DNA from 2 places in the Oceanobacter sp. 4_MG-2023 genome. Region 2 is predicted to be linked to the other one. Evidence: predicted binding sites of a transcription regulator. Region 2 holds the regulator's gene; the other holds the start of a gene.

Region 1 (7,813 bases), on a different contig from region 2:
GAGGGATCACTTCGGTCTCCAGCCAGGCAAAATGACTGCCGAGCAGCAGTGACGCATTGGCAAACAAGGTGCCACTGCCGATGATTTCACGCATGGCACCCACAGCCACCAGTACCCAGGTAAATCCCAATCCCATCGAAAGCGCATCTGCCGCCGCCAGATGCACCGGTTGTTTGCTGGCGAAGCTTTCGGCGCGGCCAAAAATGGCACAGTTGGTAACAATCAAAGCGATAAATAACCCAAGCACCTTGTACAAATCATGCAAGAAAGCATTGATGGCCATATCCACCATGGTGACCACGGTGGCAATCAATACAATCAGTACCGGAATACGTACTTGTGGGCTGATCACCCCGCGGACTGCTGAAATCATGATGTTGGTAATCATCAGCACCGCCAGGGATGCGATACCCATGCCCAGGCCATTGGTGGCGCTGGTAGTCACTGCCAACAGTGGACAGAGGGCCAGCATTTGCCCCATGGCCACGTTGTTGTCCCACATGCCTTCACGAAAAATCTGCCGGTACTGGTTCATTGCAAAATCTCCTGTTCGTTGCCGGTGATGGCTACCGAAGACGGCTGCTGGAATTGAGGCTGTTGTTGACGCCATTGTTCGATCAGTAACAGTCCTTGATGCACGCCCTTGACCACGGCTCGGGGGGTAATGGTGGCACCGGTAAACTGGTCGAAGCGGCCGCCGTCTTTCTGTACGGCCCACTGCTGTTCCGGGGTGTTGGCAAGTGATGTGCCATCAAAACCCGTGATCCAGTCACTTTTGGGACGTTCGATCTTATCGGCCAGTCCGGGGGTTTCCTTATGGCTGATGATACGGACCCCTAACAGTTCCCCGTCTGGGGTGGTGGCCATAATCATATCGATGATGCCGCCCCAGCCCGCGATGCTGATCTGCAGGGCCAATGCGGTGATATCGCCGTCTTTGCGTGCCAGCATCAGAGTCGCGGGGCCAGACAGCACCGGACTGGACAGCTGTTCCGTATCATTGAGTGGATCGTTGTCGTAATAGCTCTGTGGCAGCACCTGAGCCAGCATGGCCAGCTTGTCGGCAGTCAGATGGTCCGCGATGGTCTGATGCGTACCCAGGTTACCAACGACCAGCAGCAGGCTGACGATGGCGCAGGCACCTCCCAACAGCAGAGCCTGATACAGGGGCTGGTCGCGAAATGCGGCAGTGGGTGCGGATTGTGTTGTTTGATCCAGTGGTTGTTCCATGTCATACCACCCTGCGCTGTGCCGGTGTGTGTTTGATGGCGTCGCCAGAATGACGTCGGCCATAAGCCCGAGGTTTGGTCACGCGATCAATCAGCGGAGCCAGTGCGTTCATCAGTAAAATGGCGAAGGCGACCGCTTCGGGAAAGCCACCCCAGCTGCGAATGGCAAACAGCACAACGCCGCAGCCAGCTCCAAAAATCAGCTTGCCTACCGGTGTTGACGGTGAGGTCACGTAGTCAGTGGCGTAGAAAAAAGCACCGATCATTACGCCACCAGAGGTCAGATGAAACAGGACGCCGGGGTAGGATTGTGGGTTGCTGAGATTGCCGAGCCAGGCCAGTAAAGCCAGCGTACCAAGCAGAGAGACCGGGATATGCCAGCTGATCGTGCGGGTTATTAATAACCAGATGCCCCCGAGCAGTACCAGTAACGTGGAGGTTTCACCCAGACTGCCACGGGTCAACCCCAGGAAAGCGTCGTAAAGAGAAAAGTCCTGGCTGAGCATTGCGGCCAGGTCGGCCCCTCCGGCTGCGGCGGCTTTACTGGCACCGAGCCAGGTTGCACCTGTGATGCCGTCGGCGGCGTCACTCATCCAGGGCTGACCGGCAAAGATAATAGCGAAGGCATCGGCCAGACCAGGGGCGTTGGCGCTATCGATCGGCGTGACATTGACCCAGGTTGTAAGCTGCACCGGAAACGAGATCAGCAAGGCGATACGGGCCAGCAGCGCCGGGTTAAAGACATTTTGGCCAATACCGCCATAAATCTGTTTGCCGATGGTGATGGCAAAAAAAGCACCACCGACGGCAATCCACCAGGGAGCCCAGGGTGGCAGGGTCAGGGCCAGTAGCCAGCCGGTCAACAAGGCTGAACCATCCCACAAACGGCTGAGTGGCTGTTGCTGTACATACAGACAAGCCAGTTCGGTCAGAATCGCAGCCAGACAGGTGGTGACAAACATCACCACGGCTGGCCAGCCAAAACAATAGAACCCCCACAGACTGACGGGCGTCAGTGCCAGACAGACACGCAGCATGATGCGATCAATACTGGAGCGGTCGTGGGCATGGGGGGAAGCGGTGGGAATATACTGGGCGTCGGCGGTCATGATCATGCTCCCGCGTGGTCGGTGGTAGAGGCCGTTTCGGCTGTATCAGCGGTGTCAGCCGCTACCGTCGTGGGGGCGGCTGCCTTACGCGGTTTTTTGGCTTTGGCCTTGGCTTTTTTCGCCTGTTTGGCGGCTTCCTTGGCTGCTGCTTCCCGTTCCAGCCGTTCTTTACGGGCGGCCATCAGTTCCTGGGTGTAGCTCAGTTTCTGCTGGCTGGCACGGCTCTCGGCCAGCTCACCTTTGGCGTATTCGAAATACTGCACCAGCGGGATATGGGAAGGGCAGACGTAGGAACAGGAGCCACACAGAATACAGTCACGCAAACCGGCATCCTGAGCGCTGTCGAAGTCGTCCTGTTTTGAGTTGCGAGCCATTTCCAGCGGCAGCAGTCCCATCGGGCAGGCATCCACACAACGGCCACAACGGATACATGGCGATGGCATATGTTCGTTGACTTCGGCTTTGGTTAACGCCAGTACCCCGGAGCTGCCCTTGATCAGGGGAACCTCTGTGGTGGGCAAGACCTGGCCCATCATGGGGCCTCCCATCAGCAAGCGGGCGGGTGTTGTGGTGAGTCCGCCGCACTGTTCAAACAGGTAATGAATCGGAGTGCCCAGCAACGCTTCGACGTTCCGTGGTTCGCCAACACAGCCTCCGGCAACGGTCGTTACCCTGGAAATCAGGGGTTTGCCATGGATCAGGGCTTGCTGAATGGCGTATACGGTGGCGACATTGTGAACCAGAACACCAATGTCATTACTGCGTTTTCCGGCGGGTACTTCCAGTCCGGTAACGGCCTGGATCAGTTGTTTGGCCGATCCCATTGGATAGCGGGCGGGCACCACCACGATTTCAATCGCCCCGACATTGGCGGCCGCTTCTTGCAGGGCAGCAATGGCCTGGGGCTTGTTGTCTTCAATGGCGATAACGGTGCGGTAGGCTTCGATAATGTAGCGTACCAGTCGCGCACCTTCGACAATCTCGGCGGCGCGCTCACGCATCAGGCGATCATCCGTGGTCAGATAGGGTTCACACTCACTGCCATTGACAATCAGGGTCTTGATTTCAAAACGACGGCCCTGACGCAACTTGATGGCGGCAGGGAAAATAGCGCCCCCCATCCCGACAATGCCGGCTTGCTCCACCAGGGTGGCCAACGCTTCCTGTGGCATCGAAAACGGGTCAGCGGGTGGCTGCAGTGTTATCCATTCATCCTTGCCATCCGGTTGTAAAATAATGGCATTGGCAGGCAGCCCTGACGGGTGGGGCATGGTAATGGTGTCTATCGACGTAATCGTGCCTGAGGTCGGAGCGTGAATATTGGCTGAAAAACGCCCTGCGGCAGCGGCAATACGCTGACCCTTGAGTACACGCTCTCCGGCTTGCACCAGCGGCCTGGCATCTTCGCCGGAATGCTGGCAGAGCGGCAACCAGAGGGTGTCGGGCAAGGGCAACTGACTGTTGATAACCAGCCGGGCACTGTCGATTTTATGGCCGTCGGGGTGGACGCCACCACGGATTTTTCCTAGTCCGAATAACATATCAGGCTGCCTCGGGTTTCGACCAGTGCCAGCGTTCCAGCGTCACCGGTGCTGTGTTCAGGCTGATGCAGTCTTCCGGACAGGCTTCAAGGCATTGGCTGCAACCCGTGCAGGCCTTGGCGACCACAACATGAATCTGTTTGCTGGCACCGACAATGGCATCGGTGGGGCAAGCCTTGTAGCAGCGAGTACAACCGGTACAGAGGTTTTCATCGATATTGGCCAATAGCGGTTGCGGGGACTCTCCCAGTGTCGACATATCGACGTCGAGCAGGCGAGCAAGGTTTTCCGCCAGCGCCCGGCCTCCCGGAGGACAGCAGGTAACGGCGGCGTCGCCGTTGGCAATGGCTTCTGCCGCCGGGGTGCAGCCAGGAAAACCACACTGGCCGCATTGGCTGCCAGGTAACATCTGTTCGATCTCTTTTACGATAGGATCGTCATCACCCGTGGCAAAGTATTTGGCGGCCAGACCCAACAGGCCTCCAAGCACCAGGCCTAAGAGAGTGAGTACCAAGGTTGCGATCAACATAATGCCTCCTGAAGATCCTGTGCCGGTCTGCACCGGCGTGAGTGGTAAGAAACAACACGGCGTCGAGGACGGCGCATTCAGATCATTCCGCTAAAGCCCATAAATACCAGCGACAACGAACCGGCAGTCACCAGACTGATCGGCGTGCCACTGAACAGCTCAGGAACATTGGCCAATGCCAGCCGCTCCCGCAGTCCGGCAAACATCACCATGACAATGACAAAGCCGAGGGCGGAGCCGAGGCCAAACATCAGGCTTTCGACCAGGTTGTGCTCCTCGGTGATATTCAGCAGTGCTACCCCGAGTACAGCGCAGTTGGTTGTAATCAGCGGCAGGTAAATACCCAGTGCCTTGTGCAGCAGGGGGCTGGCCCGGCGGATCAGTACCTCGGTGAATTGCACCACTGCCGCAATAATCAGAATAAAGGACAGGATGCGCAGGAATTCGATATCCAGAGGCTGCAGCAGCCAGTGTTCAATCATCCAGCTGCATAGCGCCGAGAGCGTCAGTACAAAGGTGGTGGCCAGGCTCATGCCCCAGGCAGCGGATACATTGCTGGAGACACCCATCAAAGGGCACAGACCCAGGAACTTCACCAGTACGATGTTGTTGACCAGCGATGTGCTGACCAGAATCAACAGATATTCCATAAGGTCTCCTGAAATTCGGCGGGTCGGTCGTATGAGCACAAAATTGCATTTCCTGTGCCATGGATTTGAGGCGAATGCTGTTGTCGCAGGTAAGCGACAAAGGAGTGACTGAGAATGGTGCGCAAGGCCTGATAACAGGGCATTTGATAGAAAAACGACAAAGATTCAGCTTGTAGGGTTTGCGACAATTGGCAAAAAACCGGAAAAAGCCTTTGTCGTATTGACGACAAATGTCGGCGGCATTGTCGGGCTATTGACAGAGAACATGGGCCTCTCAGTTAATTTTTATCGCGGCATACTCCTTGCTCCAACCATTAAGGTATAGCAATACGTCACCTTATCAGGAGCTGTTATGAGTAACGTCAGACTCTCGCAAGAACAGGCTGCCGCCGCCGGGCTGGAAGAAAAAGACCTGGCAGAAAAAGGCATCAGTGAAATTCATCCCGAAGGTGTGCTGCTGCCCGAAGAGGTTTTTTTTCAAGCGGTGGAGCATTCGCCTGTCGCTATTTCCATTACGGATCTGAAGGCCAACATTCTTTACGTCAATCGTGCCTTCACCCAAGTGACCGGGTATGGCGAGGATGAAGTCCTGGGGCACAACGAGTCGATCCTTTCCAATCACACCACCCCGCGCATTGTGTATCAGGCGTTATGGGGTCGTCTGGCGCAACAGAAATCCTGGACCGGCATGATGCTGAATCGGCGCAAGGACAAGCGTCTTTATCTTGCCGAGCTGACCGTTGCGCCGGTGATCAATGAAAACAACGAGACACTTTATTACCTCGGTATGCATCGTGATGGTTCCGATATGCACGAGCTGGAACAGCGGGTAATGAATCAGAAACTGATGATGGAAGCAGTGCTGAATTCAGTACCGGCGTCGGTACTGGTACTGGACGAGCATCATCGCATTGTATCGGCCAATCCCAGTTTCCGAGCCTTGGCCTCTGAGCTGCTGCATGACGAGCCGCTGGAAACCGTGGTGAATGTTATCGGTACCAAGTTGGGGTCAGCCTACGAGCAGTTGCTGGAAGATCGCCGCAGCTTCGATGACAAGGAATTCTCGCTGGATTACGGCCGTAGCCGCGGACGCTGGTATTCCTGTTTTGGCACCACTATCGATGTGAAATGTGAAGAAGCGGACGGTTTTTTTGAACAGACCGTACGCCACTACGTGTTGTTGATGATCAATGACATTACCGATATCCGTCGTCGTCAGGAAGAAATCCATCTCAACGCACTCAAGGCGCTGATGGCGGAAGAAGACCTGGTACAAGGCATGCGCGAAACCGTAAATGGTGCCATTCACCAGATGCAGGGACCGGTCAACTTACTGGGTACCGCGGTCAGCATGTTACAACGGCGCACCGGCGATCACCGTGATGACGCCTTGTTGGGTGCTCTGGAAGAAGCATTGGCCTCGGGTAACAGTGCGATGGATAACATGCGGGATGCAATGCCCGACGCACTGGAAGAGAGCAAGAAACCAGTCAATATTAATGAACTGCTGAGGGAGTCGCTGGCATTGTCTACTGAAGGACTATTAGCACAAGGAATCACCGTCGATTGGCAACCAGCGTTGCATTTACCAGCAGTGATTGGCAGGGAGCGGCGTTTACGCAGCATGTTCAAACAACTGCTCGACAATGCGGTCGACGCCATGAGCGATCGCGCAATTCGACGGCGTGAGTTGAGCATTATTACTCGCAGCGAAACAGATGGTGTGTGCTGTGAAATCATCGATACCGGCCCTGGTATTGCACCGCCATTACAGCTCAAGGTTTTTGAGCCGTTCTTCAGCACCAAAACCTCGGGTAATGGTTGTCGGGGCATGGGACTGCCAATGGTGCACGATATCGTTACGGATCATTCCGGCACCGTGCATATTGACCTGTCCCACCGAACGGGATGTCGAGTAGTCGTACGTCTCCCGTTTGTTTCGGCACTTTAGGAGGCAAACATGATGACAACCTCCCGATTAGCGGCTGGCAAACGCATTAACAGCAAATCCGAGCTGATGGAGCGACAGTTCCGTTGCCTGGCTGAAGTGGCTGGCGTGTTATCAGCAGCCAGCACCATTGAAGAAACCCTGACAGGGATTCTGGCGGTTTTACACAATCACGGCGGCTTGCAGCACGGTGTAATCAATCTGTTTGACCCGGAAAACAGCACCTTGCAAGTAGGCGCTGTGTATCGTGACAGCGATGGGGGCGGCAAGGCTCCATCGGTCAAATACCAGCCCGGCGAAGGTATTGTTGGCCGCGTTCTGTCGAGTAACCAGTCGATTGTGCTGGGGCGTATTTCCAGCGAACCACGATTTCTTGATCGGCTGGAACTCTACGATCTGGAGCTGCCTTTTATCGGTGTGCCGATTCGGGATGCCAAAGGCAAGGCGATTGGTGTTCTGGCAGCTCAACCTGACGTTCCGGCGGATGACTATCTGGCCGAGCGTACCGAGTTTATGACCGCTGCGGCCAACCTGTTATCCCAGACAGTCCGTCTACTGGTCAATCAGGAAGAAGGCCAGACCATTGCCCGGGAGCGCGATGAGCTGCGCCGTGAGGTTCGGGTCAAATATGGTTTTGACAATATGGTGGTCGGCCACTCCGATGGCATGCGCCGGGTCTTTGACCAGGTACGTCGGGTCGCCAAGTGGGACAGCACCGTACTGATTCTGGGCGAGTCCGGTACTGGTAAGGAGCTGATTGCCAACGCCATTCACTATAATTCGCCGCGAGCGCACAGCCACTTTGTC
Region 2 (7,813 bases):
AAAACGCTCAAGGCTGAACATCTAGCCAAAAGCTATAACGGCCGCGAAGTCGTCAAGGACGTTTCCCTGGCGGTCAGCAGCGGACAGATTGTCGGCTTGCTGGGCCCTAACGGCGCAGGTAAAACCACTTGTTTCTATATGATTGTCAACTTGGTACAGGCCGACAAGGGGCGTGTCAGTATCGATGACGACGATATCAGCCATCTGCCCATGCACGGCCGCGCCCAGAAAGGCATTGGCTACTTGCCACAAGAAGCGTCGATCTTCCGCAAACTCAGCGTCGAAGACAATATCATGGCCATCATGGAAACCCGGTCAGACCTGAACAAACCCCAACGTCAGCAACAGCTGGAACAGCTACTGGATGAATTTCACATTCAGCACATTCGTACCAGCCTCGGCATGGCCCTGTCTGGTGGCGAACGACGACGGGTCGAAATAGCCCGCGCCCTGGCCGCCGAACCCTCCTTTATTTTGCTGGATGAACCCTTTGCCGGTGTTGATCCGATCTCGGTCGCTGACATTATGGATATCATTCGTCAACTCAAGGCACGTGGCATCGGCGTACTGATTACTGACCACAACGTCCGCGAAACTCTCGCAATTTGTGAAAAAGCCTATATCGTAGGCGGTGGACACATAATTGCCGAAGGCAGCGCTGATGATGTACTCGCCAACGAACAGGTTCGGGCTATCTACCTTGGTCATGACTTCCATCTTTGAATCTTATCGGCTTGCAGGGCTATGATGCCCAGCGCTGTTTCATTCGCCACCATGAAAAGCATTCCCTGTCTCACAGGCTGGCGTATAATGCACAGACCATGCCGACAACCGATGAATAATAACGCTGTATGAAAGCATCGCTTCAGTTAAAAATGGGTCAGCAGCTGACCATGACCCCTCAGCTGCAACAGGCAATTCGACTGCTGCAATTGTCTACCCTCGATCTGCAACAGGAAATCCAGGAAGCCCTGGACTCCAACCCCATGCTGGAATTCGAAGAGTCCGAGCACGACGACTTTCCGGATGCACAGCAAACCAATGCAGATCAGGAAAGGGAAGTCACCGCAACAGCGGCCACGACCGATGCCGACACCCAGGAACTGGGTGAGCAATGGTCTGATGACAAGATGCCAGATGATCTGCCAGTCGATAGCAACTGGGATGATACGTTCCAGACCACGGCCGGGGTTTCCTCAGGCTCTGGCCCGGTTGGCGATGACGACTTTGATTATGACTCCCGTCATGCCACCACAGACGACCTGCAAGATCATCTTGAATGGCAGCTGAACCTGACTCCCATGAGTGACACCGATCGCGAGATCGCCACCATGCTGATCGACGGGGTTGATGACGATGGCTATCTGCACACCACCATCGACGACATACTCGGTTCAATTGACCCGGAACTGGGTGTTGAAGAAGATGAAATCCAGGCCGTCCTCAAACGCTTGCAACAGTTTGACCCCGCCGGTGTTTTTGCCCGCGACCTGCGTGAATGCCTGATTCTTCAGCTCAACCAGCTACCTGCCGAAACACCCTGGCTGGCAGAAGCCAAATTGGTGATCGGCGACTACATCGCCCTGCTGGGCAGTAAAGATTACCCCACCCTGATGCGCAAAACCCGGCTCAAGGAAGAAGACCTCAAAGCCGTCCTGCGTCTGGTTAAAGAACTCAACCCCAAGCCGGGCGCTGATATCAGCTCCGAGCAGTCAGAATACGTCGTACCGGACGTGATTGTTCGTAATATCCGTGATGAATGGCGTGTTGAGCTTAACCCGGATATCGCCCCCAAGCTGCGCGTCAACTCCGACTACGCCTCACTGGTGCGACGTTCCGACAGCAGTGCCGACAACGCCTTCCTCAAAGACCATTTGCAAGAAGCGCGCTGGTTTATCAAAAGCCTGCAAAGCCGCAACGAAACCCTGCTGAAAGTCGCCACCAAAATTGTCGAGTACCAAATCGACTTCTTTGAACAGGGTGAAGAAGCCATGAAACCTCTGGTATTGCATGATATTGCCGATGCCGTTGGTATGCATGAATCAACCATTTCACGGGTCACTACGCAAAAATTCATGCACACTCCTCGTGGTATTTTCGAGCTGAAGTATTTCTTCTCCAGCCACGTCAGTACTGACGCCGGTGGCGAATGTTCATCCACCGCCATTCGCGCCATGATCAAAAAACTGATCAGCGAAGAAAATCCGCGTAAACCCCTGAGTGATAACAAAATTGCCATTGTGCTGGGCGACAAGGGCATTCAGGTTGCACGCCGCACGGTGGCCAAATACCGTGAAGCCATGATGATTCCGCCTTCCAATGAGCGGAAACAATTGATCTGATCGATAGCGTCGATCTCTGTTCGATACAAGCGAGCGATAAGGAGCCGTTTATGAGCATCAATATCAGTGGACACCATGTTGAAGTGACCGAAGCCATGGAAGCATACGTCAAGGAAAAACTGGTTCGTCTTGAGCGTCATGTCGACCCGATTACTTCTGGCCAGATCACACTGACCCTGGAAAAAGGCCGACAACAGGCAGAAGCCACCCTGCATGCCAGTGGTGCTGACTTTCACGCCACCTCAACTCACGACGATATGTATGCCGCCATTGATCTGCTGGCCGACAAACTGGACCGTCAACTCCTGAAACACAAAGAAAAACTGATTGCCCGACAGCACGGGCAAGGTTGACCTATGAGCATTGCGATTGCCGATATTCTACTGCCAGAATGCACCCGTACCGACGTCGCCATTACCAGCAAAAAAAAATTGCTGGAGTTTCTTGCCGGACTGATTGCCGAAAAAGTTGACGGCAGCAGTTCGGACGAAGTGTTTGAACGCCTGCTTGGACGTGAACGTCTGGGCAGTACTGGCATTGGTGAAGGCATCGCAATCCCCCATTGTCGTTTACGGCAATGCGAACAAGCCGTCGGCGTGTTACTTCACTTGCAAGAGGCCATCGATTTTGATGCCATTGACCATCAACCGGTTGACCTCGTATTTGCTTTATTAGTCCCTGAAGAAGCAACGGACGATCATCTGCAAATTCTCGCCACACTGGCGCAAAATTTCAGTCAGAATGATTACCGTCAGCAATTGCGTAGTGCCAGCAGCGATCAGGAACTGTACCAACGAGCGTTGGCCAACCACTAACCAGACCAATACGGAGACCGCATCATGCGCCTGGTTGTGATCAGTGGCCGCTCTGGCTCAGGCAAGTCCAGCGCTTTGGCCGTGCTCGAAGATCTCGGTTTTTATTGCATCGACAACCTGCCGGTTGATCTGTTGCCCGCACTGGCGGATTTACCCTACAGCGCCGAAAAACGCGCCAATGTCGCTGTCAGTGTCGATGTGCGTAATTTGCCCGACGCCATGGAACAGCTGACCCAGGTACTGACCTGCTTACCCGGACAGTATCGCCAGGTCGATATTGTATTTCTGGATGCCACCGAAGAAGTCCTGCTACAACGCTTCAGCTCCACCCGTCGCAAACACCCCCTCACCAATGACAATATCTCATTGGCAGAAGCCATCGAGCGCGAAACCGAATTGCTCGAACCTGTTGCCAACCTGGCTGACTTGACGCTGGATACCACCCGCATGTCAGTCCATGAGCTGCGCAGCCTGATCAAGATGCGAGTAGCCGAGAAAGTCACCCCGGATATGGCCATTCTGTTCCAGTCCTTTGGCTTCAAGCAGGGGATTCCTCTGGATGCCGATTTTGTATTTGATGTCCGCAACCTGCCCAACCCCTACTGGCAACATGAATTACGTCCTCTGACCGGACAGGATCAGGCGATTATCGATTTTTTATCCAGCCAGCCGGAAGTCACCGAACTGTTTGATGACATCCGTACTTACCTGTTGCGCTGGTTACCCCGTTTTGCCGAAAATAACCGCAGCTACCTGACCATTGCCATTGGCTGCACTGGCGGTCAACATCGCTCAGTGTATTTATCAGAACGCCTGACTGCAGCCTTCAAACAAGAATTTGGCAATGTACAGGTACGTCACCGCGAGCTCAGGTCTGCTGCCCATCACAGCCACTGATGCTTATTACCCACAATCCAATCGTTTCGGGAGCCTGGATGGTTAACACGCAAATCACCATCATCAACAAGCTGGGTTTACACGCACGGGCAGCCGCCAAACTGGTATCAACCGCGGCCAGCTACGGCGCAACCATCAAGGTGGGTTATCCAAACCGCATGGTCGATGCCAAAAGTATCATGGCCGTAATGATGCTCGCCGCCAGCAAGGGTACCGATCTTTATATCGAAGCAGAGGGCCAGGATGCCCAGGCAGCACTGGACGCACTCTGCGACCTGATCAATCGTCGCTTTGATGAGGGTGAATAAAAACACCTGACAGCCGTTCGATAGCCGACTTGTTCTTGTCTCCAACAACGGCGGTCAACGACCGCCATATCCCCCAAAACACCTTCTCCAACAATCAAAGTTTCCTATAAAATCAAATCACTAGCGATATCAATGCGAGTAGTTTCAGTATTCCCCGGATAGCCACACTCGGTGATTCAGGCTAGAATCAATCATTCACTCCGTACCGGGGCTTCCATGGCAGAACTCAGCGAAAAGGCCAGATCCAAACTCAACAGCCTGAACGAAGCGCTCGAGTCCGGTGCCATGGCACGCGTACGCCGGATCATCAACTCCGGCCTGGCCCCTGTTGATGTCGCCCACCTGATCGAATCCTCCCCGCCCAAAGCCCGGAAAGTCATCTGGGAGCTGGTCGACAAAGGCATCGAAGGTGAGGTACTGCAATACCTGTCGATCGATATCCAGAGTCAGTTCCTCAGCGACATGAGCGCAGAGCAGGTGGTCGATGCCACCGCTGACCTCGATTCCGATGACATCGCCGATATGCTCCAGCAACTTCCTGAGCAAGTGACCCAGGAAATTCTGAGCTCGATGGACCACCAGGATCGCGCCCGGGTTGAGGCCATTCTGGGCTACCCGGAAGACAGTGCCGGTGGTCTGATGAACACCGACACCATCACGATTCGTCCGGATATTACTCTGGATGTTGTGCTGCGCTATCTGCGTCGTCACCAGTCGCTGCCAGACATGACCGACAACCTTCTGGTGGTGAACCGGCAAAACGAATTTATCGGTGCCTTGCCTATCCGCAAACTGTTGGTGAGTGACCCCCAACAAACCGTGCGCGAAGTAATGTCTACCGGCAGGATCATGGTGATCCAGGCAACCCAGCATGAAACGGAAGTCGCCAAGCTGTTTGAACGCCATGATCTGGTATCGGCCCCGGTGGTGGATGCCAATGGCATGCTGCTTGGCCGTATCACCATTGATGACGTGGTGGATGTGATCCGGGAAACCGCCGACCACTCATTAATGAGCATGGCCGGTCTCGACGATGATGAAGACACCTTCGCCCCGGTGCTCAAAACCGCCCGCCGGCGCGCGGTCTGGCTGGGCATCAATCTGATTACCGCCTTTATTGCTTCTGCGGTTATCGGTCTGTTTGACAAGGCCATTGAAGCCGTTGTTGCTTTGGCGGTACTGATGCCGATTGTCGCCAGCATGGGCGGTATTGCCGGCAGCCAGGTACTGACACTGGTGATTCGCGGCCAGGCACTCGGGCATCTCAGTGGTGCCAACTTCCGCTGGCTTTTTCATCGTGAATTACTGGTCGCAGCCCTCAACGGCGGGTTGTGGGCCATCATTATTGCGATTATGGCCTGGGTATGGTTCAACGACATCAAGCTGTCACTGATCATGTCCGCCGCGATTATTATCAATCTGATGGCTGCTGCTGTGGTGGGTGCCGCATTGCCGCAAATTCTCAAGGCCCGTGGTATTGATCCTGCCTTGGCCGGTGGTGTTATCCTGACGACGGTCACCGATGTGGTTGGCTTTATGTCATTCCTCGGACTGGCTACCCTGATTTATATCTAGATGTGCCGGGTATCCTTATGGATCATCCCTTGCACACCACTTTAGCGACTACGGTCGGAACCATAATGAGCAACCTTGTATGAGCGACTTTGACTCCCAGCCAGATGAAGAATACGAGCTGGTCAGCAAATCTGAAATGAAACGGGAAGCCGAGCGCTGGCAAGCACTCGGAGAACGACTGACCGAACTGAACCCATCACTATGGAACGATATGCCCATCAGTGATGTGCTGCATGCCGCTCTGGAAGAAAGCCGCCGCATCAAACAACATGGTGCCAAACGCCGTCACTTGCAGTACATCGGCCGCGTGATGCGAGATGAAGACATCGCCGGCATTCAGGAAAAAATCGACCTGATGGACCCATCCAGCGATGCCTACGGCCGACGCCAGCGCCAGTATGAAATGTGGCGTACCCGGCTACTGCAAGACAACAGCGGCCTGAATGACTTTATCGATCAGTACCCGCAGATTGATCGCCAGCAACTGCGTAACCTGGTGCGTAATGCCCAAAAGGAGATGGCTGGAGACAATGCCCAGCCCGGCAAGGCCTATAAAAGCCTGTTCCAATTTATCAAAACCGAAACGGAATAGCCCTCTCTGATCAGAACCGCCGGTGCTCTGCCACTGGCATGTTCTGACGCAAGCGCCGCAATTCCTCCAGATCAATCGTCTGACAGACAACGCCCGGCTCTTCCTCAAGCACCGCTAACGGCGTACCCCACGGATCAACAATCTGACTGTGCCCCCAGGTCTGGCGCTTGCGATCGTGCCAGCCACACTGATTGGCGGCAATCAGATAACATTGCTGCTCAATCGCACGAGCGCGTAGCAAGACATCCCAATGAGCCGCTCCGGTTTTCCAGGTAAAGGCCGCTGGTACTGCCAGCAACTCTGCCCCTTGTTCCCGTAACAGCCGGTATAACTCGGCAAACCGCAGGTCATAGCAGATACTCAGCCCCAAACGGCCTGCTGGTGTATCCACCACCACCACCGCGTCGCCGGGGCAAAAGCGTTCAGATTCTCGATACTGGCCCTGAGAGTCACCCACCGCCACATCAAACAAATGCACTTTGTCGTAACGAGCGACCAGCTCTCCCTGATCGTCAAATACCAGACAGGCAGAGCGGAGCCGAGGCTCCGCAGGATCAGGTGCCGGTTGCGGGATGGCACCAGCCACCAGCCACAGCCCTAGATCACGCGCCACGTCACCCAGCCGATCCACCCAGCTCAGCTCCCGAGCCAGATCCTGATAACATTTACCGTCCATACTGAGAAACATTTCTGGCAGTAATGCCAGCACTGCTCCTTCTTCTTTGGCTTGCCTCAACAGAGTCACGGCTTGTTGAAAATTATCTTCTGGTGCTGCCAGACTGTTCATCTGGATTGCTGCCACTTTCGTCATCGGGATTCCTCCAGTCCAAAAATACTCAGGAAACGCTGTTTGAAACTGCGACTTTTTTTGCCATCCACATCATTGTCAAAGGCCTGACGGATTTTCATTTTCGGGGTGCTCCAGCGCCCGGTAATGTCGTAGCTGGCACTGGTGAATTTTTCCAATTCGTCACCAATCAGTTTTTCCGTGACATAAATCGCTCCGGCAATTTGAGGCGCAAACCCAGCCAACACCGCCACCAGCGGCAAGGAGCCGGTCACCGGGAAGGTGACGGCCAATTTCATATCCAGAGTCTCTGTCACCAGATTGGTATTGCCCGATACAAGAAACTTGGCTCCAGGGCCATCCACCACCAATGGCTCAGAGAAAGTCAAGGTGCCATCCACGATATCAGCCTTGGCTTTCATCACATCAAACGCCATACCGGACTGATACAAATCGGAAAAATCCAGTTGCAAGCGGCGGGAAATGGAATTGAAGTT

The links. The regulator sigma-54, encoded in region 2, starts transcription at its own class of promoters, with help from an activator protein. The targets are predictions, from matches to a motif close to TGGCACNNNNNTTGCTNT.
Region 1: nifL (nitrogen fixation negative regulator NifL) is a predicted target of sigma-54. The motif match lies at 5,350-5,367, and genes of this name have one in related genera.

Annotation. Positions count from the first base shown of each region.
Region 1 is NZ_JAUYVV010000037.1:881-8,693, reverse strand. It holds gene Q8W24_RS16350 (electron transport complex subunit E) at 1-535, opposite strand, end outside; gene rsxG (electron transport complex subunit RsxG) at 532-1,230, opposite strand; gene Q8W24_RS16340 (RnfABCDGE type electron transport complex subunit D) at 1,232-2,338, opposite strand; gene rsxC (electron transport complex subunit RsxC) at 2,341-3,879, opposite strand; gene Q8W24_RS16330 (RnfABCDGE type electron transport complex subunit B) at 3,881-4,408, opposite strand; gene rsxA (electron transport complex subunit RsxA) at 4,486-5,058, opposite strand; gene nifL (nitrogen fixation negative regulator NifL) at 5,411-7,009, shown strand; gene nifA (nif-specific transcriptional activator NifA) at 7,019-7,813, shown strand, end outside.
Region 2 is NZ_JAUYVV010000010.1:77,202-85,014, forward strand. It holds gene lptA (lipopolysaccharide transport periplasmic protein LptA) at 1-1, shown strand, start outside; gene lptB (LPS export ABC transporter ATP-binding protein) at 1-723, shown strand, start outside; gene Q8W24_RS09285 (RNA polymerase factor sigma-54) at 852-2,342, shown strand; gene hpf (ribosome hibernation-promoting factor, HPF/YfiA family) at 2,393-2,695, shown strand; gene ptsN (PTS IIA-like nitrogen regulatory protein PtsN) at 2,699-3,157, shown strand; gene rapZ (RNase adapter RapZ) at 3,182-4,054, shown strand; gene Q8W24_RS09305 (HPr family phosphocarrier protein) at 4,093-4,362, shown strand; gene mgtE (magnesium transporter) at 4,579-5,937, shown strand; gene yjgA (ribosome biogenesis factor YjgA) at 6,017-6,529, shown strand; gene Q8W24_RS09320 (carbon-nitrogen hydrolase family protein) at 6,540-7,340, opposite strand; gene Q8W24_RS09325 (YhdP family protein) at 7,337-7,813, opposite strand, start outside.